One region of the Burkholderia sp. NLJ2 genome, then DNA from elsewhere that is predicted to be linked to it. Evidence: riboswitches for the same ligand, from Rfam matches in the RefSeq annotation. Region 1 holds a riboswitch; each other region holds the start of a gene.
The links. Region 1 has a riboswitch for cobalamin ahead of R9B84_RS08490 (HoxN/HupN/NixA family nickel/cobalt transporter). Riboswitches for the same ligand answer to the same signal wherever they lie in the genome.

Region 1 (6,613 bases):
GGAAGAAGCCCGACACGCGCAGCGTCACGTCGATGCGCGGCCGATCGAAAATCTCGATCGGCAGGATCTCGAAGTCGGTCACGCGATGGCTGCCGTGCGCCCATTTCGGCCGCACGCCGAGCAGCGCGAACGCCTGCGCGATGTCGTCGCCGCCCGTGCGCATCGTCGCCGTGCCCCACACGGACAGGCCGATCGCGCGCGGATAGTCGCCGTGATCCTGCAGATGCCGCTCGATCAGTTGCTGCGCGGATTTCAGGCCGAGCGACCACGCGGCCTGCGTCGGCACCGCGCGCGTGTCGACCGAGTAGAAGTTGCGGCCGGTCGGCAGCACGTCGGGACGGCCGCGCGACGGCGAGCCGCTCGGCCCCGGCGGCACGAAGCGGCCGTCGAGCCCGCGCAGCAGCTGGCGCATTTCCTCGCCGCCGCATGCGTCGAGCGCGGGCATCAGCGTCGAGCGGACACGTTCGATCACCGCGAGCGTATGCGGCCATTCGCCGGGCGGCGTCGCGTCGGTGCCGGGGTTGCCGCCGGCGGCTGCGCACAGCCCGTCGAGCCATTGCTGCGCGAGCCGTTCGAGCCGCTCGCGCGTATCGCCCGCATGACGCCACGGCGATGCGTCGAGCGCCTGCAGGATCGCCGGCCGCGGGCCGGCCCACGGCGCGGCCCAGTCGGCCGACAGCGGATCGAAATCGTCGCCGGGCATCAGGTCGCGCGCGAGCGCGCCGATCAGCCCCGCGCGTGCGCCCTTGCCGTCGCCGACCGGAAAGCGCGCGAGCGCGAGCAGCGTGTCGCGCCGCTGACGACCGGCCGGCGATACGCCGAACACATGCAGCCCGTCGCGAATCTGCGCTTCCTTCAGTTCGCACAGCCATGCGTCGACGCGCGTCAGCAGCGCATCCTCGTCGCCCGCGTCGCGCGGCGGCGATACGCTCAGTTCGTCGTGCAGCCGGTGTTCGGCGATCGTCGCGAGAATCGTCTTCCTCAGCAGCTTCGCACGCCGCGCATCGACCATCAGCGCTTCGTAGTATTCGTCGACCTGCCGCTCGAGATCCTGCAGCGGGCCGTAGTTTTCCGCGCGCGTGAGCGGCGGCATCAGGTGATCGACGATCACCGCCTGCGCGCGCCGCTTCGCCTGGCTGCCCTCGCCCGGATCGTTGACGATGAACGGATACAGATGCGGCAGCGGCCCGAGCGTCAGGTCGGGCCAGCACGCGTCGGACAGCGCGACGCTCTTGCCCGGCAGCCATTCGAGGTTGCCGTGCTTGCCGAGATGGATGATCGCGTCGATGCGATACGCATCGCGCAGCCAGAAATAGAACGCGAGATACGCATGCGGCGGCACGAGATCCGCGTCGTGGTAGCTCGCGTAGTCGTTCTCGTCGCGCGAGCGCGACGGCTGGATCCCGACGAACACGTTGCCCGCGCGCCAGCCCGCGATAGTGAAACGCCCGTGGCGCAGCGTCGGATCGGCTTCGGGCGGGCCCCAGCGCGCGTTCAGCGCGTCGCGCACGGCCGCCGGCAGCCGCGCGAAACGCGCGACGTAATCGGCCAGCGCGAAACTCTGGAACGCCGGGCGCAGCGCATGCACGGCCGCGTCGTTGGTCACGCCTTCGGTGAGCCGCGCGATCAGCGCGTCGCCGTCGGGCGGCAGGTCGGCCAGCGCGTAACCCGCGTCGCGCAGCGCCGCGAGCACGCGCAGCGCGGACGCCGGCGTGTCGAGCCCGACGCCGTTGCCGATCCGCCCTTCGCTTTGCGGATAGTTCGCGAGGATCAGCGCGACGCGCTTGCTCGCGTTGTCGAGCGTGCGCAGCCGGCACCAGCCGCGCGCGAGCGCCGCGACGAACGCGATCCGCTCCGCGTCCGGCTGGTAGCGCACGACGTCGACCTCGGTATGCGGGCAGCGATACGCGAGCCCCTTGAAACTCACCGCGCGCGTGACGATGCGCCCGTCGACCTCGGGCAGCGCGATATGCATCGCGATGTCGCGCGCGTGCAGGCCCTGGTTGTCGGCGACCCACGCGTCGCGATTGCCGCCGGACAGGATCACCTGCAGCACCGGCGCGTCGCCGGCGAGCACGTCCGGCTCGGCGGCATCGATCGCGCCGGCCGCGAACGCGGTCGTGTTCAGCACGAGCGCGACGCCGTGCGTGTCGCACAGCTGCGTGATGACCTCGCGGCTCACCGCGTCCTTCAGCGATGTCACCGCGATCGGCAGCGGATTCAGCCCTTCCTGAACGAGCGCGTCGGCCAGCGCATCGAACACGGCCGTGTTCGCGGCCTGCCAGTGCGCGCGATAGAACAGGATCGCGACGACCGGCGCGCCGGGCGTCCAGCGCGGCCGCCAGTCGTCGACGCTCGCGCGGTCGCGCGCCGGGTGATACAGCGCGGCGGCCGGCAGCGGGCGCGGCAGCTCGGGTTCGTCGCCGAAGCCGAGCGTATGGAATGCGATGCTGCGCAGCAGCGCCTCGGCGTTGTGCACGCCGCCTTCGCGCAGGTAGCGCCACCACATCCGGCACAGGTCCGGCGCGACCGTGCTTTTCGCGACGAGGTTCGGATCTTCCTGCAGGTCGCCCGAGAACATCGCGAGCTGCTGGGCGCGCTTCGACGCAAGCGACACGGCCTGCTCGATCCCGTACGGCCAGTACGCTTCGCCGCCGAGATGATCGATCACGACCGTCTTCGCGTGGCGCAGCACGTCGTCGACATAGAAATCGACGGACGCCGGCTGCCGCAGGAACGTGACGTTCGCGAGCCGCACGCTCGGGAAGCCGGCCGGCAATTGCGGCACGACGCTCGCGAGCAGCGACAGCGTCGTGTCGGCCGAACTCAGGATCACGATGTCGGCCGGTTGCTGGTCGATCCGGACGACACCCTGCGTATCGTCGACGAAGCCGCCCGGCGTGGTGCGCAGCAGATGCATCGTGCGTTACGCCTGTTGCGGTTCGGCCGCGCACGCGGCGTCGAACGCGCGTTGCAGCGCGGCCGCGTCGAGATCCTCGCCGATCAGCACGAAGCGGCTCGCGCGCGTTTCGCCGTCCTGCCAGCGACGGTCGAAGTAGCTGTCGAAGCGGCGGCCGACGCCCTGGATCACGAGCCGCATCGGCGCGCCGGGCAGCGCGGCGAAGCCTTTCGCGCGGTAGATCGTGTGCGCTTCGACGACACGCTGCAGCGCGGCGATCGTCGCTTCGCGCGAGCCCGCGTCGCCCGACACGACCACCGAGTCGAAGTCGTCGTGATGGTGGTCGTGATCGCCGTCGTCGGCCGAGCCGTGATGGTCGTGGCGCAGGTGGATCGTTTCCTCCGACGCCGATTCGAGCCCGAGCAGCATGGCGAGGTCGAGCTCGCCGCGCGTCGCGCGCACGATCTTCACCTGCGGCGGGATCTCGTCGCGGATCGCGGTTTCGATCTGCGCGAACTGCGCGTCGCCGACGAGATCGGCCTTGTTCACGATCACGAGGTCGGCGGACGACAGCTGGTCGGCGAACAGTTCGTGCAGCGGCGATTCGTGGTCGAGGTTCGGATCGGCGCGGCGTTGCGCGTCGACGGCCTGCGGGTTTTCCGCGAACTGGCCGCTCGCGGCGGCCGGCCCGTCGACGACGGTCACAACCGCGTCGACCGTGAAGCTGTTGCGGATCGTCGGCCAGTTGAACGCCTGCACGAGCGGCTTCGGCAGCGCGAGCCCCGATGTCTCGATCAGCACGTGGTCGATGTCCGCGCGGCGCTCGACGAGCGCTTCCATCACCGGATAGAACTCTTCCTGCACGGTGCAGCACAGGCAGCCGTTCGCGAGTTCGTAAAGCTGGCCCGACGCTTCGTCCTGCGCGCCTTCTGTCTCCTCGCAGCCGATGCCGCAGCCCTTGAGGATTTCGCCGTCGATGCCGAGTTCGCCGAACTCGTTGACGATCACCGCGATGCGGCGGCCTTCGGCGTGCTGCAGGATGTGGCGCATCAGCGTCGTCTTGCCGCTGCCGAGAAAGCCCGTGACGATCGTGACGGGCAGCTTGCGTAGGGTCATGGAATATCCAGGTTCGTAAGGGGAGTCAGGCAGAGATCGTCACGTCGATCTCGTCGTAGCGCTTTAACCGGTAGATCAGGGCCGACACGAGCCAGCATGCGAGGAACAGGCCGATCACGACATAGCCGAGCATGCCGAAGTGCGACGCCACCATCGACGCGAAGTCCCACACCGGGCCCTGCAGCGACAGCTTGTCCGCGAGCAGCGCGAGCACCTCGATGCCGCCGATCAGCGCGGCGACCAGCACCGACACGAAGGTGATCGTCATGTTGTAGTAGATCTTGCGGATCGGCCGCACGTACGCCCAGCGATACGCGCCCATCATCAGGATGCCGTCGGTCGTGTCGACCAGCGTCATGCCGGCGGTGAACAGCATCGGCAGCGCCATCACGGACCAGAACGACAGACCGCCCTGCACCTGTGCCGCCGAGATGCCGAACAGCGCGATCTCGGTCGCCGTGTCGAAGCCGAAACCGAACAGGAACCCGACCGGATACAGGTGCCAGCTGCGCGACACGAGCCGGAACAGCGGACGGAACAGGCGCGCGAGCACGCCGCGCTGGTTCAGCAGCAGGTCGAGATCGGCGTCGACGATCGGTTCGCCGCGCTGCGCGGCGCGAAACGTCCGGTAGACGGAAATCAGGATCAGCAGGTTCGCGATCGCGAGCACCAGCAGGAAGAACGCCGACACGCTCGTGCTGATCACGCCGCCCCACGCTTTCATGCTCTCGAAGCGCGCAAGCGACGCGGCCGTGAGCGTGACCACGACCGACATCACGATCACCACCGTCGAATGGCCGAGCGAGAAGAACAGGCCGGCGCCGAGCGGGCTGCGGCCCTCCTGCATCAGCTTGCGCGTAACGTTGTCGATGGCCGCGATGTGGTCGGCGTCGACCGCATGGCGCAGCCCGAACACGTACGCGAGCAGCGCCGTGCCGAGCAGCACGGGCTGGCCGTGGAAGGCGGCGAACGCCCAGATCCACGCGCCTGCGTTGAAGGCGATCAACAACGAATAGATGGCGATGATCTTGCCGCGCAGCCCGGACGGACTGTCGTTGAACAGGCGAAACAGCGAATCGAGCATGACGCTCCCTTGCGAACGGTCGACATGAAGAATGCCAACACGGCCGTCGCTGCGCGGCCCCGCGCGGTCCGGCCCTTCATCGCGCCGGATCATGCGCACTCGCGCAGGCGGTCGGACGACGGGAATCGGGAAACGCTCGGGTGTCGGGCACGCTGCGGCCGTGGACGATGCGCCGCCTCCCCGCGGCGCTGAACCCCAACGTTTAGGCCGGTATCCGGGCTGGCGAACACGCCGCTTCGCCTTCCCGGATGCGCAGGACATCCAGTGGCGGTCGTCCGCATGCGCGCGGCATGCGGCGAAGCGGCGCTGCATCGCGGCGGGCACGATGCGTTCGCTTACCGTTGCGGGGGCAGCACAGGTTGGCTCGACTGCGACGCAGGCAGGCTCCCTGTTTCCCGTTTAACTGCGCGCGCCGGAGGGCACGCGCGAGCACCAAAACGCGTGCGAGTGTAGGCGCCGGGGGCGGGAGCGTCAAGGCGGCTCGGGCGGCCGAACGGCGTCTTGCATGGCCGCCGCGCCACGCCGGAGGCCGCTTCCGGCATCGGCGAAGCGGGTTCGCGCGGGCGGATCGCTGTGCTATCGTAGCGCCGCGTTCGGTGCTCGCATGCGCATTCCGCGCATGCAGTTAAACGGGAAACAGGAGGCGGACGACCGCCCGGCCTGTGCTGTCCCCGCAACGGTACGCCGCCCGCGCGACGCGCTTCCCCGCGCACGCGCCCATGCCGCCCACGATGCCACTGCCCGTCAGCCGGGCGGGAAGGCTGCGGCCTGGCAAGCGGCCAGCCCGGATACCGGCCGACGCAAGGGGCGAGCCCGACGCTCGCCGAACGCCCGATCCGCGGGGGACGGATGGGGTGCGCATTCCGCCCGCGTTCGCGCGGGCTTCGCCCGATCCGTTATGCGTTGCCTGTTCGACGGCCGCCGATGTGCCGCCCGCCTGCCCCTTCCCACTGTTTCGACACGGTGCGCGCCGTGCCGCGCGCAATGAGCCGCGCCTGGCTCATCGGCGCCGGCCCCGGCGACGCCGACCTGCTGACGCTCAAGGCCGTGCGCGCGATCGGCGCGGCGGACGTGCTGCTCGTCGACGATCTCGTGAACCCCGACGTGCTGCGCCATGCGCGCGCCGACCCGCACATCGAGCATGTCGGCAAGCGCGGCGGTCATGCGTCGACGCCGCAGGAAGCGATCGTCGCCGCGATGCTCGCGCACCTGCGCGCCGGCCGCAGCGTCGCGCGGCTCAAGGGCGGCGATCCGTTCGTGTTCGGCCGCGGCGGCGAGGAACTGGCCGCGCTCGGCGCGGCCGGTTTTCCGGTCGAGGTCGTGAACGGCATCACCGCGGGCATTGCCGCACCGGCCGCGCTCGGCATTCCGGTCACGCAGCGCGGCGCCGCGCAGGGCGTGATCTTCGTCACGGGCCACGGCGCGGGCGCCGACGAACCCGACTGGCGCGCGCTGGCGGCCACGCGCATGACGATCGTGATCTACATGGGCATCCGCCGGCTCGACGCGATCGC
Region 2 (6,613 bases), 930 kb from region 1:
CAACGAAAAAAAACAGCCGGCCCGATAGGCCGACAGCGGTTGCTTAGGCTGCGCGAAAGACCCGCGAGTTCCGTGGCGGCCGCGCGTGCTGACGAGATTTGACCTTTGGCGCGCGCCTGCTGCGTGCGCCTACTTCATCAGCTTTTCGGTGATGAACCGCCATTCGGCGCGCGTGACTGGCGTGATCGACAGCCGGTTGCCGCGTGCGAGCACGCGCATGTCGGTGAGTTCGTCGTGTTCGCGCAGTGCGGCGAGCGGCACGAGCGGCGCCTTTTTCACATAGCGCACGTCGACGAGCAGCCAGCGCGGCGCGTCCTGCGTCGACTTCGGGTCGTAATAAGGGCTTTTCGGATCGAACTGCGTGGGATCGGGGTAGGGCGTCGACGACACTTCGGCGAGGCCTGCGATGCCCGGCTCGGGGCAGCTCGAGTGGTAGAACAGCACGCCATCGCCGATCTTCATCGTGTCGCGCATGAAATTGCGCGCCTGATAGTTGCGCACGCCGGTCCACGGCAGCGAGCGCTGCGGTGCGTTGGCGAGATCGTCGATGCTTGCTTCGTCCGGTTCGGACTTCATCAGCCAGTATTGCATGGATCGTGATCGACGCAGAAAGAGGCTGCTACAAAAGAAAACGGCACCGGGCTTTGCCCGATGCCGTTGGATAGGTCCCCGCCTTGGCCGCTAGGCCGGCATCCTGAACCTGAGGTTCAGAATTGGTCGCAGTTAGCAGCACTTCGGGTACATCAGACAGAGTGACGCGCGCGCCCGTGCTACAAATTTCCGCAACCGTGCACATGGCATTGGTTCAAGGAATATATGACCTTGGCGAACCAGGCAGGGAAGCTGACTGAACTGTGTTTCGATGCGCCAATTTGACCACCGTTGATCGCCGAGATCAAGGAGAATCGACGCATCGATTAAAACGTTACTGCGTCTCGTGCTGTGCGAGCACCGCGCCGAGCTGTTCGTTCATCTGGTGCATTGTACGACGGATTTCCTCCGCCGGAAATGCTTCACCGTGCCGCACGCTCGTTTGCAGCCGCAGCAATTCCGATGCGAGCGACAACGCCGCCATCACCGCGATGCGATCGGTGCCGCGTACCGAGCTGTTCGAGCGGATTTTCGACATTTCGGCGTCGACGCGCGCGACCGCCTCGAGCAGCGCCGCTTCGGTCTCGGCCGAACAGGCGAGACGATAGGCCTGACCGAGAATCGAGACTTCGATCTGCTTGGTGCTCATGCATGTTCTCCGTGGCTGGCCGCGTCATCGCCATCCGTACGCGCCTGCGCATCCAGCAGGTCGAGCTGGTTGTCGGCTTGTTCCGCGCTTTTCGAGCGCGGCAGCTTTTCGAGAATCGCGTTCAGTTTCACCTGCGCGTCGTCGATCTTTGCCGACAGCGTGTCGCGCTCGGCTGCGAGCGCATTGCGTTCGTCGCGCAGTTGCGCGAGTTCCGCACGGACCGTGTCCGCTTCCGCGCGCAATTGCGCGACCTGCTCCTCGAGCGCGAGCCGTTCCGAGTGATAGCGCTTGTTCAGCGAAATCAGACGGCCAATATTTTGAGATAAAGTTTCGAGTTCGTTGAGCATTTGCTGCGTCCTCTAAAGACCCAGCATTTTAGCGCGGAATAACGCGCAATCCGACATCTGTAACGTTTCCAGTCGTAACACCCCCGCTTCTTGCCGCGAATAGGCGCGTCCCGTGCGTGCCCGGACGCTTCCTTGACGCTCGCGCGAGCGGCTCCTAAACTGGCGCCGCCTCGGTGCTCGCGCGTGGAACGCGCGGTTAAACGGGAAGCAGGGCGCGGGCTCCGCCAGGAGACCGCCAACCTGCGCTGCCCCCGCAACGGTAAGCGGCCGCGTCCAGTGACGCAGGCCGGCTCGGGCGCGTTCCGCGTGCAGGTTTCGCACGCGGGCGCGGGCCACTGCGCGTCATCGCGCGGGAAGGCGAGCCGGTACGCCGCCAGCCCGGATACCGGCCGAGGCGGGGAGCCCTCACGGGCTTCGTGACGCGTGGCCTGCGGGGAGGCGGGGCGCGCAGTGCTTCACGGGATTTATCTTCATGCTGACCCCAATCGTCCGCACGGCGCTCGGCGCGCTCTGCGGATTGCCGCTGGCCGCCGCCGCGCAGACCGCGGCGAATGCCGATTCCGCGGCGTCCGCCGTACCCGCGGCAACGTCCACAGTGCCCGCGGCCCAGCCGGCCGCTGCAACCATGCTCGAACCGGTCGTCGTCACGGCGCAGCGCGCGCCGCAGGCGCTGGCCGACACGATTCCGCAAACCACCGTATTCGACGCGCAGGATATCGCCGCGCACCCGGGCGCCGACCTGCCGACGCTGCTCGCGCTCGCGCCCGGCGCGCAGATCGTGCGCAACGGCGGCCCGGGCGCGAGCGCGACGATGTTCCTGCGCGGCGCGGAGTCGACGCAGTCGCTCGTGCTGATCGACGGTGTGCGGGTCGATTCCGCGAGTCTCGGTGCCGCGCAACTGAGCCAGTTGCCGCTCGACCAGATCGAGCGCGTCGAGATCGTCAACGGCAACGTGTCGTCGCTGTACGGCTCGGGCGCGATCGGCGGCGTCGTGCAGGTGTTCACGAAGGACGGCGGCAATCATCCGCCGCGCTTCAACTTCGCGGTCGGCGTCGGCAGCTACGGCACACAGACACAGCAGGTCGGCGTATCGGGCCGGCTCGACAGCGACGGGAAGACGACGTTCAGCGTGTCGATCGCACGCGACAAGGACAACGGTTTTTCCGCGCTCGACCCGGCGAAGAAGCCGAACGCGAATCCGAATGCGAACGGCTACCTGAACGAGAGCATCACCGCGGCGCTGCGCCACCGCTTCAACGACCGCTGGGATGCGGGCGTCAGCTACTTCCAGTCGAACGGCAACAACAGCTACGACAATGCGTGGGGCGTGCCGACCGACCTGAACAACCTCTATTCGCGCGTGCAGCAGGTGCGTGCGTTCGCGAACGGCAAGCTGACCGACTGGTGGACCGCTCACCTGAGCGTCTCGACCGGCAACGATCGCAGCCAGTCGGCGTTGAACGGCGTCTACACCGATCACTTCAATACCGACAACCGCCAGTACACGTGGCAAAACGACTTCCGCATCGCGCCAGAACACCTGATCCAGGCCGGCTACGAGCGGCTCGACCAGCAGTTCATGTCGAATGCGTATGCCGCGCCGCAGCGTCACGTGAATTCCGGCTGGATCGGTTACTCGGGGCGCTTCGGCCGCCAGCAGTTCCAGGCGAACCTGCGCCGCGACCAGTACTCGGACTTCGGCGGCGCCAATTCCTACTATCTCGGCTACGGCCTCGAACTGACCGATCGCTGGAAGGTGACCGCGAGCTATTCGGACGCGTTCCGCGCGCCGAGCTTCAACGACCTCTATTACCCGATGGCCGGCAACCCGTCGATCCAGCCGGAGCGCAGCCATTCGATCGAGGCCGCGCTGCAGTACGCGTCCGATGCAGTGGGCGTGATGCGGCTCACCGCGTTCCAGACGCGCTATGCAAACCTGATCAACTATCGGCCCGACGGGAGCGGTTTCTACTATATTGCGCAGAACGTCGGCAGCGCGAAGGTGCAGGGGCTCGAAGGGTCGTGGCAGGGGCATGTCGGCGCGACCGACGTACGGGTTGCCGCCACGTTGCAGAACCCGGTCAACGAAACGCAGAATCAGGATCTCGACCGCCGCGCGCGACGTTTCGCGTCGATGGCCGTGAACCGCGCGTTCGGCGCGTGGCGCGTCGGCGGCGAATGGCTCGTGAGCGGCGCGCGTAACGATTCGGGCGGCGGGCGGCTCGGCGGCTACGGGATCGTCAACCTGTCCGCGCGCTACAACATCACGAAGTCGTGGTACGTCAGCGCGCGCATCGACAACCTGCTCGACAAGGACTACGAGCTTGCATATGCCTACAACACGCCGAAGCGCGGTGCCTATGTCACGCTCGGCTGGCAGCAGCAGTAAGCGGATGCGCCGCGCGTCGTGCGCGGGGCCGTGCGCGGCATGAGCGCCGCGCGCGCCGCCGCGATCTGGGCCGCGCTGGCCGCTGCGGTCGCGTTGCTGTTCGTCGCGTCGCTGTCGATCGGCAGCGTGCCGATGTCGCCGTGGCAGGCGCTCGCGTCGCTCGTGCCGCATGGCGGCGACGCGCTGTTCGCCGACATCGTCCGCACGCTGCGCCTGCCGCGCGCGCTCGCGGGTTTCGCATGCGGTGCGCTGCTCGCGCTTGCCGGTGCGCTGCTGCAGGTGCTGCTGCGCAACCCGCTCGCGGAACCGTACGTGCTCGGCGTGTCCGGCGGCGCGGCCGGGTTCGCGCTCGTCGCGATGATCGCGGGCGGTGCGTGGTGGCTCGTCGATGCGTCGGCGTTCGCGGGCTCGCTCGTGTCGGTCGCGCTCGTGCTCGGCCTCGCGCGCCGCGAGCTGTGGCGCGGCGATTCGCGCGACGCGTCGCCGCGGCTGCTGCTCACCGGTGTCGTGATCGCGGCAGGGTGGGGCGCGCTCGTCACGCTGCTGCTGTCGCTCGCGCCCGATGCGCGGCTGCGCGGGATCATCTTCTGGCTGACGGGCGACCTGAACGGCGTGACCGCGCCGTGGTTCGCATGGGGTGCGCTGCTGTTGGCCGCATGTGTTGCGCTGCCGGCTGCGCCGCAATTGAACGTGCTGCTGCGCGGCGACACGACCGCGCTCGCGCTCGGCGTGCCCGTCGCGCGCCTGCGTGTGCGGATCTATCTCGTCGCGTCGCTGGCCGCCGCGGCCGCGGTGACGACGGCCGGCACGATCGGCTTCGTCGGCCTCGTCGTGCCGCACGCGCTGCGGCTCGCGTTCGGCAACGACCAGCGCATGCTGCTGCCGGCCGCGATGCTTGCGGGCGGCGGCGGCGTGATGGCGGCCGACCTGCTCGCGCGCACCGCGATCGCGCCCGCGCAACTGCCGGTCGGCGTGATGACCGCGTTGATCGGCGTGCCGGTGTTCCTGTGGATGTTGCTGAGGAGACCGATGCGATGACGGGCACTGCACAGCACGCCGCTGCCGCCGGCAACGACATGGCCTGCGTGACCGTCGACCTGACGCTGAAGGCCGGCGCGCGCACACTGCTCGACGGTCTCACGCAGGCCTTCCGTCCCGGCGAAATCTGGTGCGTCGCGGGGCCGAACGGTGCGGGCAAGACGACGCTGCTCGCGACGCTCGCGGGGCTGCAGCCGCCAGCCGGCGGGCGCGTCGAGATCGACGGCCGGCCGCTCGTCGCATGGAAGCCTGCGCAGCTCGCGCAGCGCCGTGCGCTGATGCCGCAGCAACTGCACGATGCATTCAGCGCGACCGTGTTCGACACGGTGCTGCTCAATCGCTTTCCGTATCTCGGCGGCTGGGGCTGGGAGCGCGACGGCGACCGCGCGGCCGCGCGTGATGCGCTCGCGACGTTCGACCTTGCCGCACTTGAGTCGCGCGACGTGCTGTCGCTGTCGGGCGGCGAGCGGCAGCGGGTCGCGCTGGCCGCGACGCTGTGCCAGGATGCGCCGCTGATGCTGCTCGACGAGCCGCTCGCGCATCTCGACCTGCATCACCAGATCGACTGCCTGACCGCGCTGGCCGCGTGGCTCGACGCGGGCCCGCGCACGGTGCTGTTCTCGTGCCACGACCTGAATCTCGCGCGGCGTTTCGCGACGCATGCGCTGTTGCTCGACGGCCGCGGTCATGCATGGGCCGGCCCCGTGCACGACGTGCTGACGCCCGAGCGCGCCAGCGACGCGTTCGGCTATCCGCTCGTGCTGATTCGCGAGCATGGCCGCGACGCGCTGCTGCCTGCGTGGCCCGAGCGACAATGACCTTTTCCTTTACGATGCGCGGCGCAGGCCGCGCCAACGACAGGGTTCTTCGATGACGACTCCGACCCAATTCCCGCCCGCGATCGCGCCGCTCGACGATGCGCTGCGCAAGCGCCTGCAGCATGTGATCGACCACAAGACCAAGCCGCCCGGCAGCCTCGGCCAGCTCGAGGCGATCGCGCTGCAGATCGGCCTGATCCAGCGCACCGAGCGGCCGGTCGTGCAGCGCCCCGTGATGATCGTGTTCGCAGGCGATCACGGGATCGCGGCCGAGGGCGTGAGTCCCTATCCGCAGGCGGTGACCGCGCAGATGGTCGCGAACTTCCTGGCCGGCGGCGCGGCGATCAACGCGTTCTCGGGCGTCGCGCAGAGCGCGCTCGAGATCGTCGATGCGGGCGTGGCGTCGCCGCTGCCGTTGTCCGACCGGCTGGTGTCGCTGCCGGTCGCGCGCGGCACGCGCAACTTCGCGGCGGAGCCGGCGATGACGCACGACGAGGCGATGACGGCGCTTGCGGCCGGTGCGGCACGCGTGCGCCTGCACGCATCCCTCGGCACGAACGTGATCGGCTTCGGCGAGATGGGGATCGCGAACACGTCGTCGGCCGCGTGCCTGATGAGCCGCCTGCTCGGCGTGCCGATCGACGCATGTGTCGGGCGCGGCACGGGCCTCGACGACCAGGGCCTCGCGCACAAGCGCGCGGTGCTCGGCCGCGCGCTCGTCAAGCACTCGCACGCGATCGCGCCGCTCGACGTGCTCGCGACGTTCGGCGGTTTCGAGATC
Region 3 (6,613 bases), on a different replicon from region 1:
CGCGCGAGCGTGTCCGAGTCGCCCGAGTTCGAGGAGGTCAGGAAGAGCGGCAACACCGCGCAGAACCCGGTGCGCGAAGCGCTCAAGTACTGGCCGCTGCTGCTGCTCGCGATCGGTGCGAACGTGTACGGCATCGCCGGCGTGTATTTCAGCAACATTTTCATGATCAGCTACGCGACGCAGTTCCTGTCGCTCGACCGGTCGATGGTGCTGCATTGCATGACGATCGTCGCGGTGCTGCAATTCGTCGTGCAGCTTGCGGCCGCGTTCCTCGCGCAGCGCTTCGGCACCACGCGCGTGCTGCTGATCACCGGCGCATGGGCCGCGATCGTCCCGTTCGTGATGCTGCCGCTCGTGCACATGGGCACGCCACTGTCGATCACGGTCGGCGTCGGCCTCGCGACGCTCGCGGAATCGGGCTACTACTCGGTGGTCGCGGGTTTCGTCAGCGGCATCTTTGTCGCGCGGATCCGCTATACGGCAATCTCGATCGCATACCAGGTGTGCGGCGCGCTCGCCGGCGGCCTCACGCCGCTCGTCGCGACCGTCATCGCGCAGAACGTCGCGCCGCAATGGTGGCCGCTCGCGATCCAGTACACGAGTGCCGCGATCCTCTCGTCGCTGTGCGTGTGGCTGATCTCGCGCCGCGTCAGCATCGACGATGCCGGTGCGCCCGGCAAGGTGAACGAGTCGCTGCCGCGCGGGGCGCGCACCGCGTAATTGACGCACGACGGGCCGGCGGCTTCGCCTGCCCGGTTCTCGCGCATACGGGGCGGCCGACAGGTCGCCCGTTCTCCTTCCGGGAATCCACTCCCCCGCCTGTTTCGCGACGACGTCGCCGTCAGTCTTCCCGACTGTCTTCGTCAGGCGTTTTCACCCGGTAGTACATCACGCCGATCCGGATAACGACGCGTCCCGGGGCCTGCCCGGGACGGTCTGAATCGGTGCGGCGCCTGTCGCCGGATCGTCGATCGCGGCGAGCAGGCGCACAGCGTTCGCACGCGCGTTATTGCATCGGGTTGCGAAGCGTCTTCGCGGCGGCGACCATGTTCGTCAGCGCCGGAATGACCTCCGCCCACTGGCGCGTCTTCAGGCCGCAGTCCGGGTTCACCCACAGGCGCTCCGCCGGAATCCGCTCGGCCGCCTTCTTCATCAGGCCGACGATGTGATCCTGCGTCGGGATGTTCGGCGAATGGATGTCGTACACGCCCGGCCCGATCTCGTTCGGATACCTGAAGCTGTCGAATGCGTCGAGCAGCTCCATGTCCGAGCGCGACGTCTCGATCGTGATCACGTCCGCATCCATGTCGGCGATCGACGCGATGATGTCGTTGAACTCCGAATAACACATGTGCGTGTGGATCTGCGTGTCGTCCTGCACGCCGTTCGCCGTGATGCGGAACGATTCGACCGCCCACTTCAGGTACTCGCCCCATTGCGCGCGGCGCAGCGGCAGCCCTTCGCGCAGCGCGGCCTCGTCGATCTGGATCACGCGCACGCCGGCCTTCTCGAGATCGAGCACTTCGTCGCGGATCGCAAGCGCGAGCTGGTAGCACGACACCGAGCGCGGCTGGTCGTCGCGCACGAACGACCAGTTCAGGATCGTCACGGGGCCGGTCAGCATGCCCTTCATCGGCTTGTTCGTCAGCGACTGCGCGTACGTGATCCATTCGACCGTCATCGCCTTCGGGCGGCTGATGTCGCCGAACAGGATCGGCGGCTTCACGCAGCGCGAACCGTACGACTGCACCCAGCCGAACTGGCTGAACGCGTAGCCGTCGAGCTGCTCGCCGAAGTATTCGACCATGTCGTTGCGCTCGGCTTCGCCATGCACGAGCACGTCGAGTTCGAGCGACTCCTGTTCGCGGACGCTGCGTTCGATCTCGGCCTTCATCGCCGTGCGGTAGCCGGCTTCATCCAGCGCACCTGCCTTGAACTGGCTGCGCGCCTGGCGGATTTCGGCGGTCTGCGGGAACGAGCCGATCGTCGTCGTCGGGAAGGCCGGCAGGTTCAATCGCGCCGACTGCTTCGGCGCACGCTGCGTATACGGGCTCACGCGGTTGCCGAGTTGCGCGTCGATGCGCGCGATCGCCGCCTTCACCACCGGGTTGTTCACACGCGGCGAGCGGCCGCGCGAGTCGATCGCGGCGGCGTTCGCGGCAAGCGCGTCGGCCACCTGGTCGCGGCCTTCGTTCAGCGCGGTCGCGAGCACTTTCAACTCGTCGAGCTTCTGCAGCGCGAACGCGAGCCACGAACGGATCTCCGCGTCGAGCTTCTCCTCGCTCGCGAGATCGACCGGCACGTGCAGCAGCGAGCATGACGGCGCAAGCCACAGGCGATCGCCGAGCTGCTTCGCGAGCGGTTCGAGCCAGTCGAGCGTCGCATTCAGGTCCGTCTTCCAGATGTTGCGGCCGTTGATCGCACCAACCGACAACACGCGCTCGGCCGGCAGCTCGCGCACCAGTGCATCGACCTCGTCGCGTGCATTGATCGCGTCGATATGCAGGCCGTCGACGGGCAGCGAGCTCGCGAGCGTCAGGTTGTCCTGGAGCTCGCCAAAGTAGGTGGCGAGCAGCAGCTTGATGCGGCGCGTTTCCAGTGCCGCATACGCGGTGCGGAATGCCTGCCGCCATTCGGCGTCGAGCTCGGTGACGAGGATCGGTTCGTCGATCTGCACCCATTCGACGCCCTGCGCGGTCAGCGTGTCGAGCAGCGCGCCGTACACGGGCAGCAGCTTCGGCAACAGCGCGAGACGATCGGAATCGTCCTTCGCCTTGCCGAGCCACAAGTACGTGACGGGGCCGACGATCACCGGCTTGGCATTCACACCCTGCGCCTTCGCCTCGGCCAGTTGCTGAAGCAGCCGCGACGGGTCGAGCGAGAAGTTCGTGTCCGCATGGAATTCCGGCACGATGTAGTGATAGTTCGTGTCGAACCACTTCGTCATTTCGCCGGCCGAGACACCGCCGCAGCACGCTGCATGCTCTTCCGCCGACTGCGCCGAACGGCCGCGCGCGACGCGGAAATAGTTGTCGAGCACGTCGCCGTGGAAGCCCTGCACGCGCTTCGGCAAGTTGCCGAGCGTGAAGCTCATGTCGAGCACCTGGTCGTAGAACGCGAAATCACCGATCGGCGCGAGATCGAGATCGCGCTGCTCGTTCCAGTGACGCTGGCGCAGCCCGGCGCCGAGCGCCTTCAGCTCGTCGCGCGACGATTCGCCCTTCCAGTAGCGTTCGAGACCGAACTTGAGTTCGCGCTTCGCGCCGATGCGCGGAAAACCGAGGTTGTGTGTCCTGACCATGATGCTGCCGTCCAGATGTAGTGAATGTCCGGCAGCCATGATAGGGATTTCAATACATGAAATAAAATGGCATTATTTCATTCATTCATTAAATCTGTTCATGCATCTGCCAGGTGAGCGATATCCATGCTGGAACGATTCCATCTCGTCGTCATTCGTGAAGTCGAGCGCCAGGGCTCGCTGACCGCGGCCGCCAATGCGCTGCATCTCACGCAATCGGCGCTCAGCCATACCGTCCGGAAAATCGAGCAGCAGCTCGGCACGCCGATCTGGGATCGGGAAGGCCGCGGCCTGCGGCTCACGCAGGGCGGGCAATATCTGCTGAAGCTGGCGAACCGGCTGCTGCCGCAGTTCGAACTCGCCGAGGAGCGGATGAAACAGTACGCGAAGGGCGAGCGCGGCACGCTGCGCATCGGGATGGAATGCCACCCGTGCTACCAGTGGCTGCTGAAGGTCGTGTCGCCGTATCTGTCACGCTGGCCCGACGTCGACGTGGACGTGAAGCAGCGCTTCCAGTTCGGCGGCATCGGCGCGCTGTTCGGCTATGACATCGACGTGCTCGTCACGCCCGATCCGCTGAACAAGCCGGGCCTGCGCTTCGATCCCGTGTTCGACTACGAGCAGGTGCTGGTGGTCGCCGACTCGCACCGGTTCGCGAACGCCGACTACGTGACGCCCGAGCAACTGACCGACGAGATCCTGATCACGTATCCGGTCGAAACTGACCGGCTCGACATCTACAACCAGTTCCTGACGCCGGCCGGCATCATACCGAGGCGGCACAAGTCGATCGAGACGACCGACATCATGCTGCAAATGGTCGCAAGCGGGCGCGGCGTGGCCGCGCTCCCGAGATGGCTCGCCGACGAATACGCGGACCGGATGCCGGTCGTGCCGGTCAAGCTCGGTAAAAAGGGCATCGCGAAGCAGATCTTCCTGGGCATCCGCGAAGCGGACGCGTCGATCGACTATCTGGCCGCGTTCGTCACGCTTGCGCGCGAATCGACGTGGAGCGCGCCGCGCATGCTGCGCTAGGCGCGCTAGGCGTGCTCGTTTGCGATACGCGTCAGGCGGCGCGCATGCCGATGCGTTCGCTGCGCTCGACCCACGCGCCGAACAGCAGGCCGATCGTCGTCCACATGATCGCCTGCATGCCGATGGCCGCGACGCGGAACTTCCACAGCACGGCGGCCGGGAAGCCGGCCGGCACTTCGTTGATCGACGGCAGCCCGAGCTGCACGGCCGCGATGATCGCAATGAACACGAGCCCCGCGACGATCGATGCGTTCCATTGGCCGAGCTTCGCCAGCAGATGGCGACGCACGCTGACCGAGAACACCATCGTCGCGATCGAGATCGCGATCATCAGGAAGAACAGGCCCGTGCGATAGCCGATCGTGTCGGGATCGCCGACCGACGGCGGATTGGCCGGGTACTTGATGTTCGGCACGATCACGAGCGCGACGAACGCCGCGAGCGCGAGCCACGCGGCCAGCGGCCGTGCCGGGAGGCGGCCGCCTCGCCCGTATGCATACGCAAAGACCAGCGCGAACAGCCCGCCGCATGCCGCTCCGTAGGTCACGACACCCGTCAGCAGGCCGAGGCCGGCCTGCGTATCGCGGCTGACCAGTTCGGGCTCCGGTGCCTCGCCTTTGGCGGCATCGCGCTTTTCTTCAAAGGAGATCGCCTGATCGACTTGCGGTTCGCCGGCGATTTTCGCGAAACCGAACGTGAGGAGGCCCGCGGCGATGCCTGCGAGCATCCCGCGCATGAGCAGCTTTCCGACCATCGTGCGCTCCGCGTCAGTGGCAGGGAAAACCAAGCAGATGGCGGCCGTCGTGGACGAATTCGTGCACGACCATACCCGGCACGAGCGACGTCGCGCCTTGTTCCGCGCCGACGAAATAGAGTGCGAGCAGCAGGATCAGGCCGACGAACACGGCCCACGGCAACAGTTCGCGGACGGGGATGGGTGCCGGCACGACAACCGGCTTCAGCACTGCTTCGCTCATGGATGCACCTCAGGGGAATCGCGCCCCGACGAAAGTTGAATGGGTACGAAGGCAGGTCTGGCTTCCGGGATCGGGATTCCCCGGTTACAGTGGCGCGACCGCGCCGGGATTGCACCGGCTTCCGCGTTTCGTGTCGGGCGAATTGTACGCGCGAACGTCCGCGTATTGAAGTGATGGCCCGCGAGCGACCGCGCACCCGCCCCGGCCCCTCCGAACACCGACATGAACATGCATGCCTCGCTGCGCCTGATCGCACACGCTTCGACCCGGGCGATGCGCACCGGTACGTTTCCCGACGATGATCCGCTCGATGCACGCGGGCTCGCCGACGCCACCTCGCTGCGCGATCGTTGGGCGGGCGTCGCCGGCGCGCTCGTGCTGTGCAGCCCCGCATGCTGCGCGCGGCAAACCGCCGATGCGCTAGGGCTACGTGCCGACATTGATGACGCACTGCGCGACATCGACTACGGAAACTGGCACGGCAAGCGGCTGCACGACCTCGCACGCGACCTGCCGGACAAACTGGGTGAATGGATCGACGATCCAGCCGCATCGCCGCACGGCGGCGAATCGTTCGATGCAGCCATGCACCGCGTCGGCGCATGGTTGAACGCGCTGCAGCGCGGCCGCGACATCGTCGCGATCACGCATGCGGCGATCGTTCGCGCGGCCGTCGCACATGCACTGCCGATGGATTCCAACGCTGCGACCCGCGTCGACGTCGCGCCGCTGTCATGCATGACGTTCGTTGCATCGCCGCACGGCTGGACGTTGATCGCGGACGACGATCGGCACGACACCGACGCGTAAGCCCCTGCCGTGTTGTGCTCACTATGTGGAACGCGATGCGAGCCGACGTGTCTCGTCGCGATCGCAAACCGATGCCTGCCTTACATCACTGCAAGACATACCGTTCGTCGTCCCGACTGTCATCAAACTGACTGCTGGCCGAAGCTAGGATCGAACGCGGTTCCCTTACGAGATGCCGTCATGAATCAACCTGCTTCGTCCGCCTCGAACAATCCGAACTCCGTCGAGCGCACCCGGCAAGTCGGCTATGCCGTCTTCCTGCTGGTGCTCGCGATCGGCGCGATCTATATCGCCACGCACCTGATCGACGATCTGTCGCCGGTGCGCGAAGGGTCGCTGTTCCCGTACCTGATGCTCGGCGCGGCACTGCTGATCGCGCTCGGCTTCGAATTCGTCAACGGTTTCCACGACACCGCGAACGCGGTCGCCACCGTGATCTATACGCACTCGCTGACGCCGAACGTCGCGGTGATCTGGTCCGGCATGTGGA

Region 2: another riboswitch for cobalamin. It lies ahead of R9B84_RS12845 (TonB-dependent receptor domain-containing protein); the one in region 1 lies ahead of R9B84_RS08490 (HoxN/HupN/NixA family nickel/cobalt transporter).
Region 3: another riboswitch for cobalamin. It lies ahead of R9B84_RS36350 (CbtB domain-containing protein); the one in region 1 lies ahead of R9B84_RS08490 (HoxN/HupN/NixA family nickel/cobalt transporter).

What each region holds. Positions count from the first base shown of each region.
Region 1 is NZ_CP137808.1:1,856,467-1,863,079, reverse strand. Features, by position in the region: gene cobN (cobaltochelatase subunit CobN) at 1-2,920, opposite strand, end outside; gene cobW (cobalamin biosynthesis protein CobW) at 2,927-4,015, opposite strand; gene R9B84_RS08490 (HoxN/HupN/NixA family nickel/cobalt transporter) at 4,041-5,099, opposite strand; cobalamin riboswitch at 5,288-5,551, opposite strand; cobalamin riboswitch at 5,676-5,913, shown strand; gene cobA (uroporphyrinogen-III C-methyltransferase) at 6,024-6,613, shown strand, end outside.
Region 2 is NZ_CP137808.1:2,791,071-2,797,683, reverse strand. Features, by position in the region: gene R9B84_RS12865 (EVE domain-containing protein) at 130-591, opposite strand; RNA gene ssrS (6S RNA) at 663-844, opposite strand; gene R9B84_RS12855 (cell division protein ZapA) at 926-1,240, opposite strand; gene R9B84_RS12850 (ATPase) at 1,237-1,587, opposite strand; cobalamin riboswitch at 1,742-1,995, shown strand; gene R9B84_RS12845 (TonB-dependent receptor domain-containing protein) at 2,060-3,976, shown strand; gene R9B84_RS12840 (FecCD family ABC transporter permease) at 4,016-5,014, shown strand; gene R9B84_RS12835 (ABC transporter ATP-binding protein) at 5,011-5,832, shown strand; gene cobT (nicotinate-nucleotide--dimethylbenzimidazole phosphoribosyltransferase) at 5,885-6,613, shown strand, end outside.
Region 3 is NZ_CP137810.1:3,074,740-3,081,352, reverse strand. Features, by position in the region: gene R9B84_RS36370 (MFS transporter) at 1-720, shown strand, start outside; gene metE (5-methyltetrahydropteroyltriglutamate--homocysteine S-methyltransferase) at 1,007-3,301, opposite strand; gene R9B84_RS36360 (LysR family transcriptional regulator) at 3,428-4,336, shown strand; gene R9B84_RS36355 (CbtA family protein) at 4,368-5,090, opposite strand; gene R9B84_RS36350 (CbtB domain-containing protein) at 5,104-5,313, opposite strand; cobalamin riboswitch at 5,347-5,484, opposite strand; gene R9B84_RS36345 (histidine phosphatase family protein) at 5,536-6,123, shown strand; gene R9B84_RS36340 (inorganic phosphate transporter) at 6,304-6,613, shown strand, end outside.